DNA from 4 places in the Planococcus sp. SSTMD024 genome. Region 2 is predicted to be linked to each of the others. Evidence: riboswitches for the same ligand, from Rfam matches in the RefSeq annotation. Region 2 holds a riboswitch; each other region holds the start of a gene.
What was found. Region 2 has a riboswitch for S-adenosylmethionine ahead of AB9R92_RS08085 (5-methyltetrahydropteroyltriglutamate--homocysteine S-methyltransferase). Riboswitches for the same ligand answer to the same signal wherever they lie in the genome.

Region 1: another riboswitch for S-adenosylmethionine. It lies ahead of acsA (acetate--CoA ligase); the one in region 2 lies ahead of AB9R92_RS08085 (5-methyltetrahydropteroyltriglutamate--homocysteine S-methyltransferase).
Region 3: another riboswitch for S-adenosylmethionine. It lies ahead of AB9R92_RS08705 (LLM class flavin-dependent oxidoreductase); the one in region 2 lies ahead of AB9R92_RS08085 (5-methyltetrahydropteroyltriglutamate--homocysteine S-methyltransferase).
Region 4: another riboswitch for S-adenosylmethionine. It lies ahead of AB9R92_RS14025 (methionine biosynthesis PLP-dependent protein); the one in region 2 lies ahead of AB9R92_RS08085 (5-methyltetrahydropteroyltriglutamate--homocysteine S-methyltransferase).

The regions. Positions count from the first base shown of each region.
Region 1 is NZ_JBGGNS010000019.1:3,179-10,544, reverse strand. Features, by position in the region: gene AB9R92_RS03865 (long-chain-fatty-acid--CoA ligase) at 1-1,267, shown strand, start outside; gene AB9R92_RS03860 (TVP38/TMEM64 family protein) at 1,315-1,869, opposite strand; gene AB9R92_RS03855 (helix-turn-helix domain-containing protein) at 1,892-2,656, opposite strand; SAM riboswitch class I at 2,933-3,041, shown strand; SAM riboswitch class I at 3,116-3,223, shown strand; gene acsA (acetate--CoA ligase) at 3,290-4,993, shown strand; gene AB9R92_RS03845 (YeeE/YedE family protein) at 5,161-6,420, opposite strand; gene AB9R92_RS03840 (VOC family protein) at 6,620-7,015, shown strand; gene AB9R92_RS03835 (DMT family transporter) at 7,230-7,366, shown strand, end outside.
Region 2 is NZ_JBGGNS010000021.1:200,112-207,477, forward strand. Features, by position in the region: gene AB9R92_RS08070 (cytochrome P450 family protein) at 1-814, shown strand, start outside; gene AB9R92_RS08075 (phytoene desaturase family protein) at 932-2,434, opposite strand; gene AB9R92_RS08080 (class I SAM-dependent methyltransferase) at 2,678-3,271, shown strand; SAM riboswitch class I at 3,508-3,613, shown strand; gene AB9R92_RS08085 (5-methyltetrahydropteroyltriglutamate--homocysteine S-methyltransferase) at 3,713-4,840, shown strand; gene AB9R92_RS08090 (SDR family NAD(P)-dependent oxidoreductase) at 4,978-5,721, opposite strand; gene ade (adenine deaminase) at 6,058-7,366, shown strand, end outside.
Region 3 is NZ_JBGGNS010000021.1:346,520-353,885, forward strand. Features, by position in the region: gene AB9R92_RS08700 (sodium:solute symporter family transporter) at 1-1,312, opposite strand, end outside; gene AB9R92_RS08705 (LLM class flavin-dependent oxidoreductase) at 1,430-2,821, opposite strand; SAM riboswitch class I at 2,936-3,044, opposite strand; gene xylF (D-xylose ABC transporter substrate-binding protein) at 3,289-4,317, opposite strand; gene AB9R92_RS08715 (response regulator transcription factor) at 4,344-5,897, opposite strand; gene AB9R92_RS08720 (sensor histidine kinase) at 5,890-7,338, opposite strand; gene AB9R92_RS08725 (sugar ABC transporter substrate-binding protein) at 7,335-7,366, opposite strand, start outside.
Region 4 is NZ_JBGGNS010000022.1:1,083,681-1,091,046, forward strand. Features, by position in the region: gene ystJ (NADP-dependent malic enzyme) at 1-1,189, shown strand, start outside; gene AB9R92_RS14020 (aminotransferase class I/II-fold pyridoxal phosphate-dependent enzyme) at 1,336-2,508, opposite strand; gene AB9R92_RS14025 (methionine biosynthesis PLP-dependent protein) at 2,501-3,625, opposite strand; SAM riboswitch class I at 3,703-3,805, opposite strand; gene AB9R92_RS14030 (antibiotic biosynthesis monooxygenase family protein) at 4,004-4,309, shown strand; gene AB9R92_RS14035 (hypothetical protein) at 4,306-4,674, shown strand; gene AB9R92_RS14040 (cobalamin B12-binding domain-containing protein) at 4,679-5,329, shown strand; gene AB9R92_RS14045 (STAS domain-containing protein) at 5,307-6,083, shown strand; gene AB9R92_RS14050 (cation diffusion facilitator family transporter) at 6,193-7,134, shown strand; gene AB9R92_RS14055 (ArsR/SmtB family transcription factor) at 7,311-7,366, shown strand, end outside.

The DNA of each region.
Region 1 (7,366 bases), on a different contig from region 2:
GGAATACGCCAAGATCATCGAAGAGATCCAAGGCGACTTGCCGATCGACAAATACATCATCGCACCGGCTGAAGGGCATGAGACGAACCTTCCGGGCATCGGCTACGAGGAATTTATCGGAGCCGTCACAGACGAAGAGCAATTGCCTGTTGTGGAACTCGATGAAAACCAGATGCTGTCGCTGAATTACACAAGCGGCACGACGTCGAACCCGAAAGGCGTCATGCAGACACACCGGACGAATTATTTGAACGGTGCAAACTTCCTGCATCATTTGGAGATTAAATTCGACGATGTCTATTTGCATACCTTGCCGATGTTCCACACAAACGGCTGGGGCGGTGTGTGGGCGATCACAGCAGCAGGTGCCACGCATGTGTGCTTAAGAAAAGTTGACCCGCCGCTCATCCTCGATTTGTTCGAAAGCCACGGCATCACCTCGTTGTGCGGCGCGCCGACGGTCGTCAACATGCTGGTCAATGAACCGAAAGCGAAAGACATTGAATTGAAGACCAAAATTCGCATGGGCACGGCCGGCGCGCCGCCCGCTGCGGCACTTATCGCCAAAGCCCAGCAGACGCTCGGCCTCAACATGATGCACGTCTATGGGCTGACCGAGACTTCGCCGTTCATTTTGTATTGCGAATGGAAAAACGAATTCGATGAGCTGGATGCGGAGCAGCAGGCGAGCATCAAGGCGCGCCAAGGCATTGAACTGGCCTTTAACGGCGAAACAAAAGTCGTCAGCCAGGAAGACGGAAAAGAAGTCGCCTGGAACGGCAAGGAACTCGGGGAAATTGTGACGCGGGGCAACGTCGTCATGGCAGGCTATTACAAAGATCCGGAAAAAACCGCCGAAGCGATCCGCGATGGCTGGTTCTATACGGGTGACCTCGCCGTGACGCATCCGGACGGCTTTATCGAAATCCAGGACCGCATCAAGGACATGATCATCTCGGGCGGTGAAAACATTTCGTCCACCGAAATCGAAGGCGTGCTGTATAAGCATCCGGCAATCGCGGAAGTCGCGGTCATTGCCGTGCCGGACGAGAAATGGGGCGAAGTGCCAAAAGCAATCATTGTCTTGCACAACGGCGCGGAAGTGACCGAACAGGAAATCCTCGACTATACGCGGGAGCACATGTCGCGCTTTAAAGTGCCGAAATCGGTCGACTTCGTGGAAGCTTTGCCGAAGACGGCGACGGGCAAGCTGCAGAAGTTCCAATTGCGTGAAATGTATTGGGGCGGCGGCAAGAAAGTCAATTAACGAACAGCAAAAAGCGAGAGATCCTCACAAGGGATTCTCTCGCTTTTTTAGTGCGCATCGGTTTTCGGCGTGCTGCGCTTTCGGAGGATGGCGGCCGTAACGACCATCACCAGTAAAGCCATGATCACGGCATACAGCACGGAGCGGGGCAGCCACAAAGTCAGCCCGAACGCGACGGCAATTTCAACGGCCACTGCCGGCAGCTTGCCAATCGAACTCGCCGCAAAAAAAGCGGGCGTCGAAATCCGGGTCAGCGCGGCTCCCGCCGTGACGGCGCCGGACGGGGCAAATGGCAGCAAGCGAAACGCGATGACCGCCCAAAATACAGCGGCATTCTGTTGGCGCAGGAAAAACCGAAACCACCGCAGTTGCTGCCAAGCGGGCGGCATGTGCTTGGCGCCGTAACGGTAGAGCCAAAAGCCGAAGAGCGCCCCGATGATTTCTCCGCTGACGGACAATACGCTGCCGCCGGCCAGTCCAAAACGATCCAGGTTGACCGGGGTGATGAGGAGGCTCGGAATGAAACCGAACGCGCCGATGGCAATATTAAGTAGCAGGAGCGCTGAAAATTCCAATGAGCGGTAGATGAATTCGATCGTCATGAGTGGTCTCCTTTGAATGGCATTACACGCCGTCCGTTTGATGCAGGCGGTAACACCGCGGGGTCATGCCGCTATGGCGTGTGAACGCCGCGTGAAACTGCGTAGCGCTCTTGTAGCCGCACCGGGCGGCGATGGCTGCCACTTCCTCTCCAGTCGCACGCAATAACTGCTGCGCGCAGTCCAGGCGGCAGCCGATGACGAACTGAAGCGGTGTTTGTGTGCAGCGTTCTTTAAACAGGCGGCTGAAGTGGAATTTGCTAAGGCCGAACCGGGCGGCGGTAGCGGATAGGGAAAACGGCAAGTGGCAGTCTTCCTCCAATTCATGCAAGAGGTGAAGCAATCGGAAAGAATCCGTGGGCAGGGCAGATGCCGAAAGTTGCGTGATGCCGCATTCCATCCACAACAGTTCCACTATTTTTTGGCATTTGCTGCCAGAGGACGCAGCCGATTGAATTTCACGCTCGAGTTCCGCAAACAGTGAAGCGATAAACTGCGGGCTTTCCGCCTTCATGAATCGAACCGAAGACATGTTAGAGGCGGGGGGGCCAATCAGTGTTCTGATGCGCCCATCGGCACGGTCGAAACGATGCCAACAGCCTGTCGGGATCAACAGCAGATCGCCAGGTGACAGCGCCAGCCGCTGATCGGCGAGCGCGACTTCCCCCGTGCCGCTTTCCATCCACACCAGCTCTGCGGTCTGCTGATGGCGATGGAGCGGCACGGGGGAGGCATGAGAAACTCTTGGGTCGAGCGAATCAATGGTTTGGATCAAATACGGTTGAATCATGAACACCTGCACTTTTCATTAAAGTCTCTTGAGTATAGCAATAATCAAGAAAAAGGTCAGTATATTCCCGGTAATGGTTTTAATGAGATGGGCCATTCCGCAACAATTGAGAAAATCCTTTTTTCAAGCGGCGGCTGGTGCCACGAACCTAAAAGGGAATGCCTATTTAAAAAGTCGGAAAACAAGGAATATTTCAAGTTATTTGGAAGAAGTTGTTGACATCCCGGAAGTGCTCCCGTACCATTGTCGACATAGCGAATTTCATAGACAACCATCATCTTATCGAGAGCGGCGGAGGGAATTGGCCCTGTGAAGCCCGGCAACCGGCAAGTCTTACTTGCACAGGTGCTCCTTCCAACAGGCGAATGCGTCTGGCAGATAAGAGAAGGCACAACAGACCTTCTCTCGTGGAGGTCTGTTTTTGTTTTGGACATTCGTTTTTCAATTACATAGCAACACTTCTTATCACGAGTGGTGGAGGGATCAGGCCCGATGAAACCCAGCAACCGGCAAGCAATGCTTGCACAGGTGCTCCTTCCTGCAGTCCGCGAGGCTGAAAGATAAGTTGAGGACCGAATCCCCTCTTCTTTCGATGAGCGGGGTTTTTTCTATAGACAAAAGGAGGCACAACAGATGAGCAATCAACCATTGGCACCACGTTTTCAACCAGGGAACGAGCCGAACTTGCCGGACTATGACCAAGGGCGGCGATCTTTTTCCTGGCAGCAAGTGGAACGGCAATTTACCTGGAGCGAGACAGGAAAAGTCAACATGGCCCATGAATGCATCGACCGGCACGTCGAGGACGGCTACGGCAGCAAAACGGCCCTTCATTACATCAATGGTGAACACGAGGAGCACTGGACGTTCGACGAAGTGAAAAGACAAACCGACCACGTCGCGGCAGCCCTTCGAAGTGAAGGCGTCCGCCGGGGCGACATCGTCTTTATTTTCCTGCCGAAAAATGCCGATTGCTATATCAGTATGCTCGCAGTGATAAAACTCGGCGCCATCGCCGGCCCGTTGTTCGAGGCGTTCATGGAAGAAGCGGTGCGCGACCGCGTACAAGACTGCAGTGGGCGCTTTATCATCACCGACCCGGCGCTTGCCGTGCGCATTCCACGGGATGAGTTGCCGTCTCTGGAAAAGATTTTCATCACCGCCGGATCCGATCGCTGCCGAGCAGGGGAAATTTCCTTGACGGAGCTGTCAGAACAAACCACTGACAGCGGTTTTTCAACTGAATGGGTCGACTTGGAACACCCGCTCAACATCCATTACACGAGCGGCTCGACCGGCAAACCGAAAGGCATCATCCATGCACACCGCGCGATGATCCATCAATACCAGACCGGCCACTGGGTGCTCGATTTGAAAGAAGACGATGTCTATTGGTGCACGGCGCATCCGGGCTGGGTAACGGGCACCGTCTATGCGATCTTCGCCCCGTGGCTGAACCGCGCCACCATCGTCGTCAACGGCGGGCGTTTTGATGCCGATTCCTGGTACGCCACCATCGAGCGGGCAAAGGTCACGGTTTGGTACAGTGCGCCGACCGCGTTCCGCATGCTGAAATCAGCGGGGGCTGAGGTCTTGGCGCGCTACGACCTCCGTTCGCTGCGCCACATCCTGAGCGTCGGTGAACCGTTGAACCCCGAAGTGATCTATTGGGGAAGCGAGCAATTGGGCCTGCGCATCCACGATACGTGGTGGATGACCGAAACCGGCGCCCAGCTGATCGTCAATTTGCCGGCTGCAGTCATCAAGCCAGGTTCCATGGGGCGCCCGTTCCCCGGCATATCAGTCAGCATCCTGAACGACCAAGGCGAGGCGCTGCCAAACGGGGAGATCGGCCATTTGGCAATCCGCACCCCGTGGCCGGGCATCATGCGGGAAGTGTGGCAAAACGAGGCCAAATACCGGTCGTATTTCCAATTTGACGGCTGGTACTTATCCGGCGATTTGGCGATCCAAGACGAAGACGGCTACATCTTTTTCCAAGGGCGCAGTGACGACATGATCAATTCCTCAGGTGAGCGCATCGGACCGTTTGAAGTGGAGAGCAAATTGCTCGAACACGAAGCGGTCGCAGAAGCGGGCGTGATCGGCAAGCCCGATGCGCTGCGGGGAGAAATCGTCAAAGCATTTATCGTGCTCAACAGCGGCTATACGGTCAGCGATGAAGTAATCGAAGACATTCGCTTGTTTGTGCGTTCGAAACTGTCCGCCCATGCCGCACCGCGCGAGATCGAAGTGATCGAGGAATTGCCGAAAACAAAAATCAGCGGCAAGATTTTACGCAGGGAACTGAAAAACCGTGCGCCAGTCAACCAGTGAGCGGGAATCAGGGCCCTTGCGGATTCAGCTAATCGGGCACTTGGGCGGCTAGCTGACCGATAATGAACAGCGAATTTGCGGGACTCATTATCGGTCGTCATGTAAATGTAAAAGGAGGCTCCCTGTGACAGGGAGCCTCCTTTTTTATCGTTAAGCGATTAAAACCTCTAGCACACCGAATCGTTGGATTTCGGGACAGACAGGCCGAACAAGGGCCGCAAGTAAAGTGCGAAAAACGTACCGGCGAGTGCGAGAATGCCCCAAATATAGCCGTGCAGGCTAAATGAAGCGATGCCGCCGAAATACGCGCCGATGTTGCAGCCGAACGCGAGCCGCGCCCCGTAGCCCATCAACAAGCCGCCGACAACGGATGCCCAGAAATTGCCCATGGTGATTTTGGTGAACTTGAACAAGCCGCCAGCTGCGGATGCGAGAAATGCACCGAGAATGACCCCGAAGTTCAACACCGTGGTGGAATCGGCGAAAGTGGACGATTCGAGCATCGCGGCATTTGCGCCTTGCCAGTAGCCCCAGCTTGCGACGTCCACGCCGAAGAATCCGGCAATTTTTGATCCCCATAATGCGAATGCGGACGTGATGCCCCACGGCGTGCCGCGCGTCATCAAGGTCAGTGCGTTCAATACCGCAAGCGCGATCGCTGCGGCGAACAACGGCCACGAACCGCGGAAAATGCGTTTCCAACCAGTCGTTGTCGGAAGCGGCGCCATTTTCGGGGCGCGTTTCTTTTTCTCGATGATCAACGTGATCCAGGCGATGAGCCCGAACAACGCAATCGACACGAGCCATGCGCCGCCGTAGCCAAGACCAGTGGACGTCGCGAGTGACACCGGTTCAAAAGCCGGCATGTCTTCTGTCCAAAACGGCAAGTGATAGGCGCCGATCGTCGTTCCGATAATAAAGAACAACAGCGTGACGAACATGACCGAACGCCCGCCGCCGATCGCATAGAGCGTGCCGGAAGCACAGCCGCCGCCGAGCTGCATGCCGATGCCGAAAATAAACGCACCGACGACTAAGCTCACGCCGACCGGGGAGACGTACCCTGACACACCGGTGCCAAAGAACGAATAGCCGTACGCCAGAATCGGCGCGAAGAGCGTCACGGCAACTGCCAGCATAAGCATGTGCGAGCGCATCGCTTGGCCATTGCCGACCGACATGAAGCGCCGAAAAGCGGACGTGAAGCCGAACCGGGCATGGAATAAGGTATAACCGAGCAATAGCCCAAGCCCGAGCAAGATGGTTTGTGAAATGTGCTGTGTGGCGAGCAAGTAGACCGTCAACAATGCGCTGACGGTAAGTCCGCCGCCAATCAATGCTTTTTGCGGTGCGTCCAGTGCAATCGAATCGCGATAAACGGGGTCTTTTGCCTCGTCGACCGGTTGGACACGAGTCGAAGTTGTCATATAAACCATCCTTTTCTGAGTGATATAGTAGGGAATAAAACATTATATTAAAGGAGCGTTTGCGAGAAGTCAACGGAGCGGCTTGTGATGGACATACGCGCCGATGGGTTTGCCATGACGCAGCGGGGGAATTAGATAGTTAACACGATCTCCGGGCAGGGCAGCGACTGGTTTAGGAAGGGAAACGAGGTGAAAAACCATGGACCACAGCTTGTGGATCAATTTGCCGGTAAAGGATTTGCAGGCGGCAACGGCGTTTTATGAACAAGCCGGATTTTTGACGTTCAAAGCGGATTCGAGCAACGACCAGCAAGCGGCATTCTATGTGGAACGGCAGCACCTGTATGTGATGCTGTTCCCGCAAGAAACCTTTAAAGCCTTTACCGAGCAAGACATCGCGGACACATCGATCGGCAGTGAAGTGTTGTTTTCGCTGTCGGCCAAATCCCGTGAAGAAGTCGACAATCTCGTATTCCGCATCGAACAGGCAGGCGGCATCGTCTTTGCGCCGCCGGGTGAGCGAAACGGCTTGTACGGAGCGGGGTTTTCGGATGTGGACGGGCATCGCTGGAATTTCCTCGTGACGGAAGCATAATTTGATCCGTTAATTTAATGCCCACCCGGAATCGCACACGAGATGGCGTTTCCGGTTTTTTTGCTATGGAATGGGCTTTTGTCTGGAATCAATAATGTCCGGTTTTAAAGATAGGGAGACAACTGGAGCAAAAATGCGGTACGATAGGGGAATAGATCAAAAGTTTCGACTATTTCTGGATGAGTTTTTTCATGCAGCTAGGAGCGGGTGTCCTGTGAACAACAAATTCCTTTTCGCGTTTCTCGTCATCATCACGACCAGTTTGATGGGGTCTTCGTTTGCGGTCGGCAAAATCGGCCTCGACCACGTCTCGCCGTTGCTGTTGGTCGGGATCCGTTTTACGATTGCGGG
Region 2 (7,366 bases):
ACTATCCGTTAAGTTGATCGATGAATTCGCCTTTCCACTCCCCATCATCGTCATTTGCGAAATCCTGGGCGTCCCGTCAGAAGACCGCGATAAATTCCGCATGTGGTCGAATTCGCTCATCGAAGGCACGAGCGGCGAAGCAGGTGTCAGCGTTTATGAACATATGAATGAATTTATCCGCTATCTCGGCGAATGGTTCCAAAAAGTCCGCCAAGAGCCCGGAGATGACTTGATCAGCCGATTGATCGAAGCGGAAGAAGCGGGCGACCGGCTGACGGAAAAGGAGCTGTACGGCCTCGTTTCGTTGCTGATCATCGCAGGGCATGAAACGACCGTGAACTTGATCGGCAACACCGTACTCACGCTGTTGAAACACCCCGAACAGCAGCACGAATTATGCGTACAGCCTGAACTTATCGGGCAAGCCATCGAAGAATCGCTGCGCTTGAACGGCCCGGTCGAGTTCAGCACGTCGAGATGGGCTGCGGAAGACATGGAATTCGGCGGAAAAACGATCCACCGGGGTGATTTGGTCATCGTGGCCTTGAACGCCGCGAACCATGACCCCGAGCAGTTCGATCACCCGGAACTATTCGACATCCACCGCGAGAAAAGTGCGCATCTGGCGTTTGGAAAAGGCATTCATTTCTGCCTCGGCGCGCCGCTCGCACGGCTTGAAGGCCAAATCGCGATTGATGGGTTATTGAAACGCTTCCCAGCCATGGCGCTCGCTGTCCCGGAAGACGAACTCGAATGGCGGCCCGGCATGATTGTCCGAGGCGTGCGTGAACTTCCGGTGACACTCGGAAAATAAACATGACAAAAGGCGTTGCCGATGACTTGTTAAGGTCATTGGCAACGCCTTTTGAATTGTAGTCGGCCTGAGCCAGGAAGATGGGAAATCCAATACCCGCTTCGGAGCTGAAGGCTTCTAGTTACTTTCGTTATCGCGTTTGACGATCTTGTCGCTCACTTGCTGGCCGCTCAAGGTCACCATCGGCATCCCGCCGCCCGGGTTGACGGTGCCACCGACAAAATACAAATTGTCGTACAGTTCGCTTTGCTTCTTGTGCTTGAAGCCGCCGTTCTTATTCTTGTCAGAAACCGTGCCGTAAATCGCGCCGCGGTCCGAACCATAGATGCGTTCGATATCATGCGGCGTCCAGACGTCGCGCACCACAATGTTTTCACGCAAACCGTCCAGCCCCATGCGTTCGAGCTTGTCGATGACGCGCTCTTCGAATTCCTTGTACTGTTCCGGCGTAAACGGATTGTCCTGAATATACGGGATATGCGGCAGGATCTTGATGTTCTCGTGCCCTTCCGGCGCTTGCGCCGGATCGGTCTTGTTGACGTTGACGAGGTAGATCGTCGGATCGTCCGGCAGTTCGTGGCGCTCGAACACTTTGTCCATCTGCTCTTTTAAATTGTCCGAGAAGAAGAAATTGTGGTGATTCAGCTGCGGGTACGTCTTCTTGACGCCGAGATGCAAGACGAGCCCGGAACTGGCCGGTTCGTATTTCTTCTCCAGTTTGTCGACAAAGTCGTGCTCCGCCTTGACCATTTTTTGATAGAACGGGATGACTTCCATATTTGATACGTAATAATCAGCGGTTTGGAAACTGCCGTCTTCGAGTTCGACGCCGGTGATCTGGCCTTCCGCGCTCGTCAAGGCACGGATCACGCCCATGCCGGTATGGAGCTGGACGCCAATTTCGCGCGCCAATTTTTCCATGCCGCCTGCCAAATTGTGCATGCCGCCCGGCACATACCAACAGCCTTGCGCGTGCTGCATATAAATCATCATATTGAGCACGGCGGGCGCGCTGTAAGGCGAAGACCCGACGTATTTCACATAATACGAGAGCATATCGCGCAAATGCGGATTCGTGATGCGCTTTGAAATCGCGCTGTACATCGTCGAGGTCAAATCAAATCCAGTCAAAGTCGCAAGGATGCCGTTTTGAGCGACCGCTTCTTTTGGCGACTCGAATCCTTCTTTCAAATAGCTGCGCTCGGTCGTCTCGTAAATCCGCTTCGCATACTTCAATAGCGCGTAATATTCCTTCATGTCCTTTTTCGACAACGCCGGATTCGCCCGCTCCATCAAATGAAGGTCATGATACAAGTCGATCACCGTGCCATCCGGGAAAAACGAGCGCCACTCGCGTTCCAAGCGCTGCATCGGCACATAATCCGTCATGTTCTTGCCGCTCGCTTGGAACAGGCGGTCGAAAATATGCGGCATCGTCAAAATCGACGGGCCCAGGTCAAAACCGAAGCCGTCACGTTCCAAGCGGTTCACTTTTCCGCCGATATGCTCGTTCTTTTCATATAACGACACCTCGTAACCTTTTTGCTGCAACGAAATCGCCGCCGACAAGCCCCCAAGGCCGCCCCCGATCACGATTACGGATTTCTTCGCCTTCCCCATATATGTTCCGCCCCTTTTTCATTGAAATATGTATCTTTTTTCATCAAAATTGCCTGTATGGCGATTTCTTCCACACGCAGCCGGTATCCTTGTTATTCCCTTCATAATAAGCTTAAAAACGCATATTGTATAGTTTTTGTATAATCACAGGCGCCCTGTTTAATTTAAGAGTAAACAGGACATCGAACGGGAAAAGTGGAATGGTATAAAGACAGGCAAGCCAAAAGACAGGAGTTGACCGCTATGGCTGGATTTCTGCCACGAATATACGACACTGCCATGAAGCCGCTGGAAAAAACACGTTTTGAGAAAATCCGCAAAAACCTCGTCCAGCAAGCAACTGGACGCGTGCTTGAAATCGGCTTCGGGACAGGCGCAAACTTCCGCTATTACCAACATGCCAAACGGGTAGACGCCATCGAACCGAATCCGGAAATGAGCAAACAGGCAGAAAAGCGCATCCAAAAATCGAAGACGCCGATCTATACGTACGAAGCAGTCGCTGAAAAACTGCCCTTCGCCGATAACAGCTTCGATACCGTCGTCGCAACTTTAGTCTTTTGCACGATTCCAGACCCAGCCAAAGCGCTCGAAGAAGTCTATCGGGTTAGCAAACCCGGTGCCCGGATTCTCATGTTCGAACATGTCAAAATGGACCAGCCGCTTATAGGCAAATCCCAGGAATTTTTGACACCCGTCTGGAAAAAGCTATGCGACGGGTGCCATTTGGACCGCGATACGCTCGATTTGGTCAATCGCTCACCGCTCGAAATCGTGAAGGTGGAATCCTATTACGGCGGGCTGTTTTTGACCATTGAGAGCCGGAAACCGTTGTGAATTGTAGCTGTCCCTGTGTACGGCACAATTATGACTATTTACCTGAAGGCATGAAAATACAGAAGGAATATTACTGATCCTGATTTGAAGGTATTTCTTATTCACTTATCCTGCATGGGGCACTACTCGAATTGTGTGGTGCACAGGGACAAAAAATAATTCCCAATTCCCTTGCAATTGTCCGAAGATTGGTTTAATGTGAACAACATCAACCAGCAACTAACTTAATAATCGATTTCTTATCAAGAGAGACGGAGGGATTTGGCCCTGTGAAGTCTCAGCAACCGCCCTGATTCAGGACAAGGTGCTAATTCCAATAGGCGCAAGCCTAGAAGATAAGAAGAATGCATTTTCCATCAACGGGGCTTTCTTCTTATCGAAGAAAGCCCCGTTTTTTTTATTTCTACCACCTACACTTAAAACAGAAAGAAGGAATTCCTCATGACCCATTCAACTATTCAAACAAACCTAAAACTGACAACTGCCCCATTCAAGGCGGACCATGTTGGCAGCTTGCTGCGTCCCGACAGCATTCACGAGGCGCGCAAGCAGTTCAAAGAAGGCGCCATCACCGCGGAACAGCTGCGGGAAATCGAGACGACGGAAATCAAGCGCATCGTCGACAAGCAAATCGAAGTCGGCCTCAAAGCGGTGACAGACGGCGAATTCCGCCGCACGTTCTGGCATACCGATTTCATGGCGCATATCAACGGCTTTGAAGGCTACACGCCGGAAAAAGGCTATCAGTTTAAAAACGTCGAAACCGAAGCTTACGACGTCCGCAATACCGGCAAGATCTCGTTCAACGAAAACCACCCGTTCCTCAGCGATTTCATCGAATTCAAGGAAATCGTCGGCGGCCGCGCGGTTCCGAAACTGACGATCCCAAGCCCAAACCAATTTTTCAACCAAGGCATCCGCGACGAAGCCATCTACCCGGATTTGGAAGACTACGCGAAAGATGTCATCCAAGCTTACCGCGACGCTTTCAAGGCGTTTTATGACGCCGGTGCGCGCTATATCCAGATCGACGATGTCTATATCGCAGGGCTGTCATCGCCCGACATCCCGTTCAACGACGGCAAATACAACCGCGACTATTTGATCGACTTGGCGCTTCGCGTCGCAAACGGCGTGTTGGAAGGCAAACCGGAAGACCTTGCCGTGACGACTCACCTGTGTCGCGGCAATTATCAATCCGACTGGGCCTTCGAAGGCAGCTACGCATTGATCGCGCCGACTTTGTTCGCCAAAGAAAAAGTCGACGGCTTCTTCCTGGAATACGACGACGACCGCTCCGGCAGCTTCCAGCCACTCGAGCACATTCCAGACGGCGGACCGAAAGTCGTGCTCGGCGTCTTCACTTCAAAAAACGGCGAGCTCGAAGACAAACAAGCGATCAAAGCACGCGTCGCAGAAGCCGCAAAATACGTGCCGCTCGAGCAGTTGTGCATCAGCCCGCAATGCGGATTCGCTTCGACGCATCACGGCAATCTCCTCACCGAAGAGCAGCAATGGGACAAACTGCGGTACATCGTGGAAGTTTCTGAAGAGATTTTTGGAGAGTAAATTAAAACAGGCAAGCGCGAAAAATCGCGCTTGCCTTTTTGCTTGGAATTGTGTGGTGCACAGGGACAGTTTTATATCCTACGTCACGCACTATGCGGTTTCAGCTGTTCGAATTGTGTGGCACACAGGGACACCACTCATAACTTGGCCGTCATGCCGCCATCGATCACAAATTCGGAACCGGTGGAATAGCTGGCTTCATCCGAAGCCAAATACACCACCAAATTGCTCACTTCCTCTGGCTGGGCGGTGCGCTTTAAAGGGATGGCTTTGGCAAGTTCCCTCACTGTCTCTTTGGTATCTTCCTGTATGATCATCGGCGTTTCAATGATCCCTGGATGAATGGAGTTGACGCGGATTCCCTCCGCACCCAATTCGACTGCTGCCGTTTTCGTCATGCCCCTAACCGCAAACTTCGAAGCATCGTACGCCATAGTTCCTTTGCTTCCTCTCAGACCACTAACGGATGAAATATTGATGATAGAGCCATTTTTTGCTTTGGACATGGACTTATGAACATGTTTCATACCTAAAAATACCGATACTTGATTGATATCAATGACTTTCCGGTAATCCTCTTCTGTTAGTTCATCCATTGGCTTCACGTAGACGATACCCGCGTTATTCACCAGAATGCTGACAGGGCCAAAAGCGGATTCCGTTTCTGCCACTACCTTTTCCCACTCCGAACCTTTCGTGACATCATGTTTCATAAATTGGATGTTCCCGCCAAGTTCATTTGCCATCGCTTCGCCTTCTTTTTCCAAAATATCGGTAATCATGACCTTGGCGCCTTCTTCTAAAAATCTTTTGGCATGGGATGCCCCCATCCCCCTAGCTCCCCCAGTTATAATGGCAACTTTTCCATCCAACCGTCCCATTCACGATCTCCTCCTCATTGATATCTTCCTGTAAACCCTGAGTAGATTTCATTCACAATCATTATAAGGAAACAATTCTGAATTTTCAATATTTAATTTAATTCAAGCTGATGCTCAATGAAAATGAAGCCCGGAATTGTGCCGGACACAGGGACGGTTTCACACCCTTTTCCACTGCCCATGCGTTTTCTGTGACCTGAATTGTGTGGCACACAGGGACACCGGCGGATATTTTTCTCTCTAGCGCTAGAGCTTCCGTTCGCTCTGCTGTAAAATAAGGCAAAACTTAACTAGCATTCAATCCCCAAGCGAGCAGACAAAGGAGCGTGAGTAGCCATGAAAAAAGCCCAACTGAAAAATAGAATCGATGTTGCCAACAAGCAGAAAAAAGCAGACCTGGTCATCCGCCATGCCTCGATCGTTAATGTCTTCACGAAAACCTTGACGACCGGAGATGTCGCGATCAGCGACGGCGTCATTGTCGGAATCGGCAACTACGAAGGCATTGAGGAAATCGATGCCACAGGCAAGTTCATCGCTCCCGGTTTGATCGATGCCCACGTCCATATCGAATCGTCGATGGTGACACCTCAGCAATTTTCGCAAGTCGTTCTGCCGCATGGCGTGACGACCGTTATCACCGACCCGCATGAAATCGCCAATGTCAGCGGAACGGCCGGGCTTGAATTCATGCTGAAAGATGCAGAGCTGGCCATGCTCGATATTAAAATGATGCTGCCGTCCTGCGTCCCGGCGACATCTTTCGAGAATGCGGGCGCACAGCTTTCTGCCGACGATTTACGGCCTTTTCTCAAGCGCAACCAAGTGCTCGGCTTGGCGGAAGTGATGGATTTTCCTGCAGTTCTGCAAGGAGACGAAGCGATGCTCGATAAACTGCTGCTGAGCCGGCAGATTGACGGCCACACAGCAGGCCTCACCGATAACGACATCAATGTCTACGGCACCACCGGCATCTTGACGGATCACGAATGCGTGACGAAAGAAGAAATGACGGCGCGCATCGAACGCGGCCTGTATGTCATGCTGCGCGAAGGTTCGGTCGCCAAAGATCTCCACGCGCTGCTTGAAGGCGTGACCGAACAAAACGCGCAGCGCTGCTTGTTCTGCACCGACGATAAGCATCTCGATGATCTCATCGAAGAAGGCAGCGTCGATTACAACGTCCGGACGGCAATCCGCTACGGAATCAACCCCATCACCGCCATTTCGATGGCGACCCTCAACGCCGCCCAATGTTTCGGGCTGCACCAAAAAGGCGCCATCGCTCCTGGCTACGATGCGGATTTTATCCTGCTCGATAATTTGCAAGACTTCACGATTGCGGAAGTTTACAAGGCCGGGCAATTGGCAGCGAAAGACGGACGCTACATGGGTCCTATGAATGCAGACAGCGACAGCTCGCCGGTGCGGGAGACGGTGCGCATTGCCGAGCTGTCCGTAGAGAGTTTGCAAATTTCAATGGGGGCGAATGCAAGCGCCCATGTCATCGGCATCAACCCGAACAAATTGATCACCGAGCATTTAATCGAAGAAGTGCCAGTCGCCGACGGCATGTTTGTTTCGAATCCGGAAAGCGGCCATTTGAAAATCGCCGTCATCGAACGCCACCGCGCGACCGGCAATA
Region 3 (7,366 bases), 150 kb from region 2:
TGGCGTGCTTCCAGAAGTAGCCGAGGCTGATCGGGGCTGCAATGCCGCTGATGATCGCGGAGGTCCCGAAGTTCGTCAAAAGCGCCAAGGATTCCGGCCGGTTGATCGACATATAAAGCGACACGAGGCCGATAAAGACCAGCGACACTTTCGACGCTTTCAGCACTTTGGCATCAAGTTCCTGCTCCGTCAAATTCTTGTTTTTATAGAGAACCGGCACTGCCAGCACTTTGAACAAATCGTTGCCGATGCTGTTGGTGATGCCAAGGTACAGGCTGTCGGTCGTTGACAGGATCGCGGAAATCAAGCCCATGACGAGCAGCGCAACGATGACCACCGGGAAAGCTTCCATGATATACGCCGGAATGGCGCTATCAGCCGACGCGAGCCCCGGCAAGATGATGCGCGCGGCGAGTCCGGCGAACACCGAGAAGATCGATAAGGTGAACAAGGAGACGCCGGCGGATAAAGTGAAGGTTCGCAAGTCTTGTTCTTTTTCGACCGTCAGCACTTTATTCATCAAATGAGGCAATAGCACGAATGAAAACAGCAGCCACTGGATGCTCAAGATCGCGAAACCGCTATAGAACGGCCCGCCAGTCGACAGCGGCGAAACAAGTGCCGGGTCGATCGCGCGAAGTTCCGATTGCAGCGTGCCGAACACATTCCATCCGCCGCCGATCGTCCATAATAATGAGATGAATAACAATAGCGACACGACCGCCATCGTTGCCCCTTGGATGCCGTCGCTGACAATTTGCGCGAACGCGCCGCCGAGGCTCACGTAGACGACGGTGATGACGACGCCGATTGCGATGCCCCATAAATACGGAATGCCGATGACCGTCTCGAACATCGTCGCGAGTCCGACGTTCTGCCCGACAATGTAATAAATATTGAACAGCACCAATAAGGCGACGAGGACGCGCAAGGCTTTGCTGTTGTAGCGGTTGCCGAGCCACTGCGGGATCGTCAGGCTGCCGCCATTTTTCTGCCCGTAGCGCCAGAAAGCTTTCGTGAACAACAACAGCCCGAGCCATGTGACCCCAAAGCAGCCGATCGTATACCACAAAGTCGACAAGCCGTATGTATACGCCCAGCCCGGCACGCCGAGAAACAGGTTGGCACTGGCGTAAGAGGCGCCGAAACTCATGCCAACAACCGCCGGATTGACTTTGCCTTTCGCGATCGCAAAGCCTTTCATCGATCCGCTGTGGGCTTTGCCTTTTTTCCCGAGCCATGTCGTCAAGGCGAAATAGCCGACGAGCATCAAAGCAATCAGCGGCAATAGCCAAGTTGTATCATCCCCCATTCTGTTCGCCTCCTTTTGGTTTCGGTTTTGGATAGAGTTTGTTCCATAAAGTCAGCCCCGCGATCCAAAAGACGGCGACGGCGATCCAGTAAGCTGTCAGCATCCTCATTCCCCCTTCTAGTTGTTAACTGTTTCGTGCAATTGCTTGAACGTTCTGCCCGGATGATTGTCTTTCAAGTGCGCTTGGCCTTTGCCGTAGACTTTCTCACGGTATGTGCCGTCTGCGTATTCTTTCTGCACGAGCCCGCGTTCCTGCAAGACCGGAACGACCAGTTCGACAAAGTCTTCGAAGCTTCCGGGTGCGAGCGTATACGCCAAGTTAAAGCCGTCGACTCCGGTTTCATCTCTCCAGCGCTCCACTTCGTCCGCCACTTGCTCCGGCGTGCCGACTGCGACCGGCCCTCTTCCGCCGATGCCGACAAATGTCGCGAGTTCGCCGATCGTCCATTTTCGATCCGGATCGGCGCGCGTGAACACTTCCACCGCCGATTGCATCGCGTTGCTTTGGATGTATTCGAGCGTATCTTCCGGCTCGTATCCGGAAAAGTCGATGCCGGTCCAGCCGCTGAGCAGCGCGAGTGCGCCTTCGTAGCTGACATGGCTTTTCAAGGTTTCGTATTTCTCTTGCGCTTCTTCTTCGGTCTTGCCGACAATCGCGGTGAAGGTTGTGTACACCAACACATCTTCCGGGTTTCGGCCATTCGCTTTGATGCGTTCACGGAGTGCGTCGACGCCTTTTTTCACCACCGGAATCGTTGGCCCTGCCGTAAACACCGATTCGGCGTGCTTCGAGGCGAACTCACGGCCGCGCGGCGAAGCGCCTGCCTGGAACAATACCGGCGTGCGCTGCGGCGACGGTTCGGATAAATGCGCGCCCGGCACTTTGAAGTATTTGCCTTCGTGGCGGATGTCATGGACTTTCGCCGGGTCGGTATAGACTTTCGATTTTTGATCACGGACGACCGCGCCGTCTTCCCAGCTGCCTTCCCATAACTTGTAGCAGACGTCCAAATACTCGGCCGCGAATTCATAGCGTTCGTCGTGGCTCATTTGGTCATCGAGCCCGATATTCACTGCAGCACTTTTCAAATAGGAAGTGACAACGTTCCAGCCGATGCGCCCTTTTGTCAGATGGTCGAGTGTCGACATGCGCCGTGCGAAGGTGTACGGATGTTCGTGGCTGACAGAAGCCGTGACCCCGAAACTCAAATGCTCCGTCACTGATGACATGAGCGGCACGACCAGTAGCGGATCATTGACCGGCGTCTGCACCGCATTGCGTAATGCGGCATCGCGCGTGCCGCCGTAGACATCGTAGGTTCCGAGCACATCGGCCAAAAACACCGCGTCAAATCTGCCTTTTTCCAATAGTTTCGCAAGTTCGATCCAATATTCGCTGTCCTTATACGTATGCGACCGGTCGTCCTCATGCAGCCACAACCCCGGCGACTGGTGCCCGCCTGCGCACACCATCTCAAAAGCGTTCAAATAAATCCGTTTCTTCGTCATCGTCAAATTCCTCCTTTTGAAATCGCAATTTCCGCAGCCCTCTGTAGAAAATAAAAATAGCCCTCTTTTCTCTGAAAACGAGAAAAGAGGGCTATTTGAATGGTCGGGTCCGCTCTCTTATCTCCCAAGGAATCTCTCCTTGCTGGAAGTAGCACCTTCCTGATTGATATCAGGGGTTGCTGAAGCGTCATCGGGCCAGTCCCTCGGCTTCTCTGGATAAGATTATTAAATTAATCCCTATCTTAATACTAGGAAATAGAGAAGTCAACCGAATATTTAAAATTCTTTTTAGATTTTTTCGATCGTCCGGCTTTCGCCACCGAAAAATGCCGCTTCCCATTCAACCGGGTAGCGGCATTTACGCTTGCTCTTACAGATTCAAACAGCTGGTGTCATTCCAGCCCGTCCAGTTCTTCTGCAGAATGAAAATTATCCGCCAAGACGCTGCTGGCAGGCAGTTCCAGTTTTCAGTCTTTGCGGTAAACGTCTTCTGCACGATGAAACCCGTCCGCAATGAGCGTATCTTGAATATTATCGTCGTTGACGGCAACTGGTTCAAGCAACACAGACGGCACTTCGCTTTTTCCGTTGTTGATGCTGACGGTCGGTCCGATTTCGTTCCCTTCCGCCAATTCGACAGCAAGCGCTGCGACACGTTCGGACAATTGCTGGATCGGTTTATAGACGGTCATCGATTGTGTGCCGTCGACAATCCGCTGCACAGCTGCCAGTTCGGCATCCTGCCCTGCGACCGGGACGGACCCGGCAAGCCCTTGTTGCGCAAGCGCCTCGACCGCCCCGCCGGCGGTCGCGTCATTTGCCGCGATAACCGCATCTATTTGGTTGCCGTTGATGTCGAGCGCCTGCGACATATGCGCAAAAGCTTGTTCCGGCGCCCAATCTTCAGTCCACTCATCATAAATGATGTTGATGTCGCCGCGTTCGATTGCCGGCTGCAGCACATCAAACACGCCTTTTTTCAAAAGATGGGCGTTATTGTCTGTCGGGGCGCCGCCGATGTAGACGTAATTGCCTTCTGGAACCAATTCCAGCATTTTCTCGGCTTGCAGCTCCCCCACCTTTTCATTGTCAAAGGAGACGTATAAATCGATTTCCGCATTTTTCACGAGCCGGTCGTAAGCGATGACTTTGATGCCTGCCCCGTGCGCTTTATGGACAATCGCTGCGGTCGCTTCTGCGTTATGCGGCACGATGACGAGTAAGTCGATGCCTTGTTGGATCATCTCTTCGGCTTGGGCGATCTGCAGCGCGTCGTCCCCATTCGCTGCGGCAATCTCCACTTCCAATCCGCGCGATTCAATCGCTTGTTCGAACAATTCTCGGTCTTTCAGCCAGCGCTCTTCTTTCAAGGTGTCCATTGCAAAGCCGATTTTCAGCGGTTCCTCGTCTTGTGCCTTGTCGTCTTCCTTGAACACACTTTTTTCGGGCAGCTTAGCGTCTTCCTGGCACGCTGCCAGCCAAACGCCCGTACTCATCAGCAACAATCCCCTTAGCAACCGCTTCATGTGCTGATTCCTTGCGTGCGGCCTGAATTCAGCAGGTTCAAACGGTATTCAGTCGGGGACTGCTCGTGCATTTTCTTAAACACTTTGCTGAAATAATTGGGTTCGTGGTAACCGACTTCCAGGGCAATCGTTTTCAAGCTGATTTCCGGGTCGGCGAGCAGTTTCTTGGCTTTTCCCATCCGGCATTCCGTCAAAAAGTCGATGTAATTGATGCCGAGTTTTTCTTTGAACAATTTGCTGATATAGATGGGGCTCAAATCCACTTTCTTCGCCAGCACTTCGAGTGAAATGTCTTCATGGGAATGCTCCATGATGAATTGCTTGATTTTATGGATCTTGTCGAATTCCACACGGCTGAAATGCATGGTGTAATGCTGCTTCAAAGCCTTTATCAAATCCGAGGTTTCTAACATCAATTGGCGATAGTCTTGTGCCGGGATCGCATAATAAGGCGCTTCCGTCTCGATTCCGGATTCCTCCATGATCCGGCTGGAAAGCCATAATAATTCAAGCGAACGCTGCTGGGTTCTGAGGACATTTTCGCCTGTCTGCTCCGATTGCCGGATCAATCCGTTTACGATATCTTCGACCGCTTCCCAATCGCCAGTCCGGACACAATCAGCCATTCTCTTTTCCTGCTGCTTGATGAGCGCGGGGTCATGTGTGCGGATAGGTTCTAAGTCTGCCGAATAAAAACGGTAGCGCGAAGGAACCGCTAAATCCATCATGGCGATCAATGATTTCTGGTAGGAATCCCGCACCTGCTCCAAAGAATCGCACACCGGCCCAATCCCGACAAAGCATTGCTCCCGCTTGCCGGATGCTGCCAAAATCCGATTCGCAAGCGTGATCGCCTGGGAGCGGTATGAATGAGCAGGATCGCGGAAGACGATGAGCGGCAATTGCCAGTCATAACAAGGGCCCGCCCAAATATGAGAAGTTTCGCTGATGTCCCGTTTAATATCGCGGCATAGTTGCTCCACGCCTTTTGGGACGGCGATCGTCATGACGAATTTCTCGTTGGATGGCTCGGTTCCTTTCATGTCTACCAGCAAATCGATGTGCATGTCCTGGACTTGATCGAACAATAATTGCGTAACGATATCCATCTCCACGATGGCCATCGCTTTTTGCAAGGCGCTTTGTTGCTGCTCGCGTTGCGCTGATTGCTGTGCTTTCTTTTTCAAATGACTGAACAACTTCTCCGCGATGGCCACGATTTCTGCCGCTTTGCTTGGTTTCAGCAAATAATCTTTCACGCCCAATTTGATCGCTCGCTGGGCGTAGCCAAAAGTATCGAATGCTGTCATCATGACAAATTCGACTTCCGGGTCGGTCCCGCGAATTTGTTCGATCGCCTCCAAGCCCGTCATGACCGGCATCATGATGTCCATGAAGATAATATCCGGCTGCCAGTCAGCTGCAATTTCCACTGCCTGTTTGCCATTTTTCGCTTGCTTGATCTCTATTTCCTCGAATGACCGCTCCAGGATCGCTTTCATCCCTTCACGTTCCATCGGTTCATCGTCTACGAGCAGGAGCTTAAACATAGCTTTCAACCTCCGTTACTTTCGGCAATTTCAAAACGATTTTCGTTCCACACTGCGGCATGCTTTCGATTTTGATGACATCGTCGCTGCCGTAGAACAGCTGCAGCCTTTTCGCGACATTGGCAAAGCCGATGCCCGTTGCATGCCCTTCTTGTGGGTCGATGCCGCCTGTTAATAGCTGTTCGATTTTATGTTCGTCCATGCCTTGGCCGTTGTCTTCAATTTCCACCCGTATGTGCTGGTCTTCTTCTTTGATGCGGAACCAGATTTCGCCGTCGTCTTCTTTCGGCTCAATCCCATGGATTACGGCATTTTCGATGAGCGGCTGAAGCGTCAGGCTCGGCATTTGATATACCAAGGCCGCTGGATCCAAGTCGATGTGAAAGGTCAACCGGTCGCTGAAACGGGCTTTTTGGATGTCCATATATTGCGTCAACACATGCGCTTCTTCTTCAAGTGTCACGGTATGGTCGAGGCGCTTCAGATTATAGCGCAGCAAACCGGCCACGCTGACCAATAAATCACTGGTGTCTTCGGCGCCGTCCAGATAGGCTTTTTTCGATAAGGTGTTCAAGGTGTTGAACAGGAAATGCGGATTGATCTGGCTTTGGAGATGGCGCATCTGGCTTTGCTGCAGCAGCAATTGGCTCTCCTGCAATTCACTCTCCACTTGGGCTTTTTGCTGAATTTCCATGATCAGTTTATTGATGTTCACGCGCATATGGTCAAAGGTTTTCGCCAAAAAGGAAATTTCGTCATTGGAATTCACGCGGATTGGCTGGTCAAAGCGCCCTTTGGCCAATTCGTTGGCCGCTTTCGTCAATTGATGGACCGGCTTGGTGATGCTTAAGGAAAACAAATAGGTAAACAATAACAACAACACGCTTGTCAGGGATAACAGCAAAATGCCCATCGTGTTCAGTTCCTGTGATTGCCGGATAATGTCCCGGTAAAAGCGTTCGTACGTCCTGAGTTCGGAATTGAAAATCGATAAGGTCATTTCGGAGATATAGACGGACATGCGATTCGCTTCCGTGAATTCGCTCGCCGCGATGTCATTCTCGCCTTGTTCGCTGAAAGCAGCGGAACGTTCCACGGTTTCTATAAAACTTTCGATCATATTGCTGTAATTGGTCAAAGAAAATTCATTGTCCGCATTGCGCAATTCCAACAACGACGCCTGGGCGTCCTGCAGCCTTTTTTGGCTGGACGCGAGCGTCGTTGCTGAGCGGGCTGTCGGATTGGATAGATAGTCGTTCAAATTGGTCACCGTTTGCTGGCTGGAGGCGGTCACTTCGTTCATCTGCAAATAGCGCTGCAAGATGTCATTGTATTGGTCCTGCATTTTCTGGTTGTAAAAGGTCAATGCCAGCCAAATCGCGAACATCATGACGATGACGATTCCCGCGAGCATCCAAATCTTCTTTTGGATTGTATTCACGGCAATTCATCCTTTCCTTCCACAATGC
Region 4 (7,366 bases), on a different contig from region 2:
GCTGAACTTGCATAAAAGGCATCAAGGGAAATTGGAGATTCGTTCAAAAGTGGCTGTGGAAAACGAAAGGGATTTGAGCCTCGCCTATTCTCCTGGCGTAGCGGCACCGTGCCGTGAAATTCATGCCGATCCAAGCAAAGTGCATGACTACACGATGAAAGGCAATACGGTCGCGGTCATTACGGACGGCACCGCTGTGCTCGGGCTCGGCAATATCGGCCCGCAAGCAGCGCTTCCGGTCATGGAAGGGAAGGCTTTATTGTTCAAGGAATTTGCCGGTGTGGATGCATTCCCGGTCTGCCTCGATACGACGGATGCTGAAGAAATCATCCGGACCGTCAAATTGCTCGAACCGGGATTTGGCGGCGTTAATTTGGAGGACATTGCCGCCCCGACTTGCTTCATCGTGGAACAGCGTTTGAAACAGGAAATGAACATTCCCGTATTCCACGACGACCAGCACGGCACTGCGATTGTCACGCTGGCCGGCCTCATCAATTCCTTGAAGCTCGTTGAAAAGGAAGTGGAAGATGTGAAAGTGGTCGTCAACGGCGCTGGTGCAGCGGGCATCGCCATTGTCAAATTGCTGGCGAAATTCGGGTTCGGCCATATTGTCATGTGCGACACGAAAGGCGCGATTTATAATGGCCGCCCGAATGGCATGAACCCGTTCAAGGCGGAAGTGGCGGAAATGAGCAATTACCAGATGGAACAAGGGCATTTGGCGGATGTCATCGCCGGTGCCGACGTCTTTGTCGGCGTGTCGGCAGAAGGCGCATTGACGGAAAGCATGGTGCGTTCGATGAATGAAGATCCGGTCATCTTTGCGATGGCGAACCCGAATCCTGAAATCTTGCCGCAAGCCGCGAAATCGGCCGGTGCCCGGGTCATCGGGACAGGGCGTTCCGATTTCGCCAACCAGGTCAATAACGTATTGGCATTCCCTGGATTGTTCCGGGGCGCACTCGATGTACAGGCGAGCGACATTAACGACGCGATGAAAATCGCGGCAGTTGAAGCAATTGCCGCCTTGATCGCCACCCATGAACTTCACGAGGATTATGTGATACCGAAGCCGTTCGACCCGCGCGTTGCACAGGCGGTCGCTGAAGCAGTCGCTAGGGCTGCCGAAGAAACGGGCGTTGCCAAAGTATCGCTCAAAGAGCCTGCCCAGCAGATTGTCTTATAATAAATAGAAGAAAGCCTGAATTCCCCTCCCCCTGGAATTCAGGCTTTCTTAGGTTTCGTGGCTGCAGGATGAAAAGGCATAAAAAAAAGACTGTCCGGCTTCGTCAGTTAGATGACGAGGGGGACAGTCTTTTTTAATGAGCACAATCAATCAGCGACGCTGAGTCCTTTGGCGATGGCAATTTTTTCGAGCGCCTGGCTGAAGTCGTTGATTAAGTCATCGGGATGCTCGAGCCCTGCAGAGAAACGCAGAAGCCCATCGGTGATGCCGCGTTTTTCACGTTCAGCGGGGGGCATGGCCGCATGGGACATGGTAGCCGGATAGGACAGGATCGATTCGACGGCGCCAAGGCTGACAGCAAATACCGGGATCTCCAAAGTATCCACAAGAATGCGGGCTGCGTCTTTATCCGCCAGGCGGAACGACAGCACACAGCCTGCATGGCTTGCCTGGCGGCTATGGATTGGGTTTCCGGGATGGAACGAAAAGCCCGGATAATAGACTTCCTCGACAAGCGGATGCCTATGCAAATATTCCGCAATGCGTGCGGTCGTCTCGCCGGATTGTTTCGTGCGGGCGCCGAGCGTTTTGATGCCTTGAATCAATGTATAAGAGTCCTGTGCGCCGAGCACAGAGCCGAATGTGTTTTGGATGAAGGCCAATTGTTCCCCGAGGCCGGCATCTTTTGTCACCGCCAGCCCAGCTGTGATATCGCTATGGCCAGACAGGAACTTCGTCGCGCTGTGAAGCACGATATCCGCGCCGAGTTCAAGCGGATTCTGGTAAAGCGGTGTCATGAACGTGTTATCGACAAACGTCATCGCGTCATTCGCCTTTGCCAGTTTGGCGGCCATTTCGATATCGGTGATTTTCATGACGGGATTGGAAGGGGTTTCGATGTAAACCACTTTCGTATTCGGCAGGAAAGCCGCGGCCACTTCGCCAAGGTCGGTCATGTCGACGAATGTGTAATCGACTTTGAATTTTTCCAGCACTTCCGTGATGAAGCGGTAAGTGCCGCCGTACACGTCTTCTGAAACGAGCACATGGTCGCCGGCTTTCAACAGCATGAATGCCGATGAAATGGCCGCCATGCCGGAAGAAAAGGCCAAGCCCCGTGCGCCGCCTTCAAGTTTGGCGATCGTTTCCTCAAGTGATTTGCGCGTCGGGTTGCCGGAGCGGCTGTAATCAAATGGGCCGAACGAATCGATGCTTTCCTGGTGGAAAGTCGATGATAAATAAATCGGCACATTGACTGCGCCTGTTAATGGATCGATGCCTGCGGAATGGATCAATTTCGTCTCGCGTCGTTCACTCATGGGAAACGACCTCCTTTTCCAGTTTGGCCAGGGCTTGCGATAAATCAGCAATCAAATCTTCTGCCTGCTCTACGCCTACCGAGAAGCGGAGCAGGCGGTTACAGACGCCGCGCGCCGTGCGTTCCGCGACCGGCATATCGGCATGGGTCTGCGTCGCAGGATAGGTGATGAAACTTTCCACACCGCCGAGGCTTTCGGCGAACGTGATGAGCGATAGGCTCTCGAGGAATTCCCCGATCCATTGTTCTTCACGCAGGCGGAACGACAGCATGCCGCCTTTTCCCGGATACAGCACGTCTGTCACGGTCTCTTGCGTTTCAAGGAAGCGGGCGAGTTCCTTGGCATTCGCTTCGTGCTGGCGCATGCGAAGCGGCAAAGTTTTCAAGCCGCGGATCAACAGCCAGGAATCGAGCGGCGACAGCACAGCGCCAGCCGAGTTGTGGGCGTTGAAAAGCTCTTCGCATAAAGTCTTGCCTTTTGCGGCGACAAGCCCGGCAAGTACATCGTTATGGCCGCCGATGTATTTGGTTGCGCTGTGCAGCACGATATCAGCGCCGATTGCGAGCGGCTGCTGCAAGAAAGGCGTCAGGAAGGTGTTGTCGACAATCAACAGCAAATTATGGCGCTTCGCCAGTTGGGCGTATATTTCCAAATCGATCTCCTGCATCAGCGGGTTGGTCGGCGTTTCGATGAAAATCGCTTTCGTATTGGCATTGATTTTCGCTTCAACCGTCTTTGGATCGATGAAGGAATCGTATACGGGACGGATATGGTATTTTTCTTCATATTGTTCCAGCAATCGGTATGTGCCCCCGTAAATATCCTCAGGAAGCAAAATTTCATCGTTCGGGCGGAACAGAGAGAGGACCAATTGGATCGCGGCCATGCCGGAGCTGCACGCAAATCCTGCATCGCCGCCTTCTAAGTTTGCGATTCCTTCTTCAAGCAGCTGGCGTGTCGGATTTTTTGTCCGCGTATAGTCGTAGCCCGTGGATTTGCCAAGGCCTTCGTGTTCATAGGCGGTAGAAAGGTAAATCGGGGGATTGACCGCCCCGGTCCGTTCGTCGCTGCGATTGCCCAGCTGCACCAGGCGCGTTTCTAAACTATGTTGTGTCATGATCCTCATCCTTTCAAAATCAAAAAGCAGGGGCGTTCTTCTATGATAAGAAGAAAGCCCCTGCTGTATATGCCATCTCCTCATCTACTAGGCTACGCCTATTGGAATTAGCACCGTGACAAACTCGTCCGGTTGCTGAGACTTCACAGGGCCAAATCCCTCCATCTCTCTAGATAAGAATCATTTTATATAGTTGTGGTTGGTTGATGTTTTCCATCATACGGCAATCGCTTAAGAAATACAAGCGGAATATTGAAAATACTCTTGCGATTCCAGAAAAGGCGCTCACTTTTATTTCGGAGGCTGAAATGGTATGCTGAGGTATACTTTTATCATGCCTGGCCGCCGCAAGGCCAGTTGCAAAGGGGTTCTGAAATTATGTACATCGTCACATCGACCGTCAGTGTACCGGTAGACAAAGTGCAAGACGTCATAGAAATATACCGAAAACGTTCACGGCGCGTGGACCAGGCGGAAGGCTTCACTTCATTCCGGTTGATCCAGAACACGAAAAAGCGCCACGAACTGACCGTCCACCTGGAATGGCAGTCCAAACAGGCATACATGAACTGGGTCAAGAGCCAGGAGTTCAAGGAAATCCATGACCTGGAGAAGAACTACCCAGACCAGGAACTCGCGGGAATCGTCCCGAAAGTCCATCAATACGAAGTGGTGGCCGAATGAACCTGGAGCAGAAACAGCAAATCGCAACCGACACGGCAGACGGCATTTACGAAGCGTACCCGAATTTATGGGAGCGTTTCGGCGATAGGGGATATGAACATACCGTCAAGGACAATCATCATCACTTGGATTATCTCGAAACGGCTTGGGAGCTGCAGAGCGAACAATCCTTTCTCGATTATGCCATCTGGCTCGAGACGGTGCTCGTAAGCCGCAACGTGGAAACTGCGCTCATCATCGATAATTTCAGGCGGCTTATCGAAATCGTGCCGCGCTATACGGAAACAACGCAAGGAGATTTCATGCGGGGCTGCCTCGATCGCGCAGTCCGGTTATTGGAGCTCCCTCCACATAAAAGGAGCTGATCAAATGAACGAGTCAACACAGCTTTCGGATCTTTTTCTCCAAGGGGAGGAAGAGGAAGCTTTGAAATACGTCCAGGATTTCCTGGAAAGCCATTCACATGAACAGCTTTACGGCGAACTCTTGACGCCGGCGATGTACCGCATCGGCGAATTATGGGAACAAAATGAGATTTCGGTGGCAGAAGAGCATTTGGCAACCGCCGTTTGCGATTTTGTCTTGTCCGCTACGGAACTACGCAATAAAGATAAGGATGGCCGCAAAAAAGCGATGATCTTTGGCCCAGAAGGCGAAGAGCATTACATCGGGCTCAAGATGGTCGCGGCCATGTTCCGTGATGAAGGTTATGATGTCCGCTATATGGGGCCGAATTTGCCGCTCGATTCAGCTCTCGAATTGGCTGGTGACTGGCAGCCGGATGTTGTTGCCCTGTCAGGGGCCCTTGCACACCGCTTGCCGGTGTTAAAAACCTACGCGGAAGCATTCTCTAAGGTGGACTCAAATCCAGCCGTTCTCATTGGTGGCAGGGCCGTCACTTTGTCGAGCTTTGCGGATTTGCATGTAAAAGGAGCGGTGGTCGTTCGGGAACTCGGTGCGCTCAGGGAATGGATCCGCACGGGAAAGGGGCCGAACGATGACACGCTCTCCACTGGCTGAATGGCCGCTTCCGGCTTTTCAATTGAACAATAGCTTTGCGGTCGTCGACCAATCCCTGGAGGCCGAACAGCTCTTCGGCAAACCGGAAACCTTTTTTGAATTGCTTGATGAAGGCAGCAGGCCGAAAGCGGAACGCTTGTTGAAACAACGCGACGGCAAAAAACCTGTCGAATTGAATTTCATCACAGCGGCGGGCTTTTTTTTGGCAGATGTCCACTACCGCTGGGACAGCGATTTTTTGCTGAATCTCGTGTTGGTGCCAAAAGATGAACAAATGGCTGCCAGCATGGCGCAGTTAATTCGCTTGAGGGGCCGCTTGAAAGAAACAGATTACGAATTGCTCAAGGAAAAAGAACGGTCGGATGCTCTGCTGGAGAAAGTGCGCGAACTTTCCGCCCCGTGCATCGCAATCGGCGGAGCCTATGTGCTCATTCCCTTGTTCGGCAATTTGGATGCGAAAAAAGTTGAAGCGATTCGCCCGTTTATTGTCACGCGCATCTATGAATATGAGGCCGAGACGGTTGTCGTCGATTTGACGGCAATGGGAACGGTGACGCAAGAAGGCGTCAGTTACTTGGAATCGCTCGTGCAAACCTTGGGGGTCATGGGAATCGATGCGGTCATTACCGGGGTGAAACCAGAACATGCCCAAAAATTGCATCTGTTGAGACGGGAGATGAATTTGCGTTTCGAAGCTTCATTGGAATCCGTTTTGAGTGCAGCTGCTGAAAAAATTGACGAAACCGGCTCATGAGGCCGGTTTTTCTGCGTTTTTAAAGGTTTTCAAGAAAGGATTTTCAGCTGGAATTCGGGAATACCAATATGGAAAAAGCTTTTGAAAAGCTGGAGTGGAGGTGGGGGCAATGGGATCTTCACATGATCATTCGCATAGCCGCAATAAAAAAACATTGTTAGTCGCCTTTCTGATCATCACAAGCTTCATGGTCGTAGAAGCGGTAGGTGGGTACTTGACAAACAGCCTTGCGCTGCTCGCGGATGCCGGCCATATGCTCAGCGATTCCATTTCATTAGGCGTCGGCTACCTGGCGTTTACCATCGGTGAAAAAGCGGCTGACCAAATGAAGACGTATGGCTATAAACGTTTTGAAATTTTAGCGGCGGTCTTTAATGGCGTGACGCTCGTCTTGATTTCGCTATATATTTTCTATGAAGCTTATCACCGGTTTTCCGATCCACCGGAAATTGCGACTTCGGGGATGCTGGCCATTGCGGTCATCGGCTTGCTCGTCAATATCCTTGTTGCATGGATTTTGATGCGCGGCGGCGATACAAAAGAAAACTTGAACCTTCGTGCAGCTTTTTTGCATGTCTTAAGTGATTTGCTTGGATCGGTCGGCGCGATCACGGCAGCCCTGTTGATCATTTTTTTCAGCTGGGCATGGGCAGATCCACTGGCGAGTGTGGTGGTCGCCGTCCTCGTTTTAATCAGCGGTTGGCGTGTAACCAAGGAAGCGCTGCATGTCTTAATGGAAGGCACGCCGAAGAATGTCGACTTGGAGCAAGTGGCGCAGGCAATCGAAGCGCTGCCGGCCGTAAAAAGCATCCACGACCTTCACGTATGGAGCATCACGAGTGGAAAAAATGCCATGTCCGGACATGTGGTCATTAAAGAACATATCTCGTTTAAGGAAAGCCAGCAGGTGCTCAGGGACATTGAACATGCGCTTTTGGAGCTGAAAATCGGCCATGTGACCGTGCAGTTGGAAACCGAAGATCATCCTCACGACGACTCGATCCGCTGCCAAGAGCAAGAAGAGCCTGGGGCGGCAAGACACCATCATTGAATACAGGGTCAAATGGGCAGGAGCGGAATCGTTCCGCTCTTTTTTTATGGGAAACTTAAATAGCGCAAGCTACCACTTCAGAATCTTTACTTGAGTATATAAGCATATGCTGATATGCTGTATTTGCTATTAAAGAATTTAATTTAACGAAGCTTAGAAGCGGGGGGAATCATCCGATGGAAGTGAAAGCGCATGAAATAGAAATCGACAAGGCGAGCATGGTGCTCAAGCT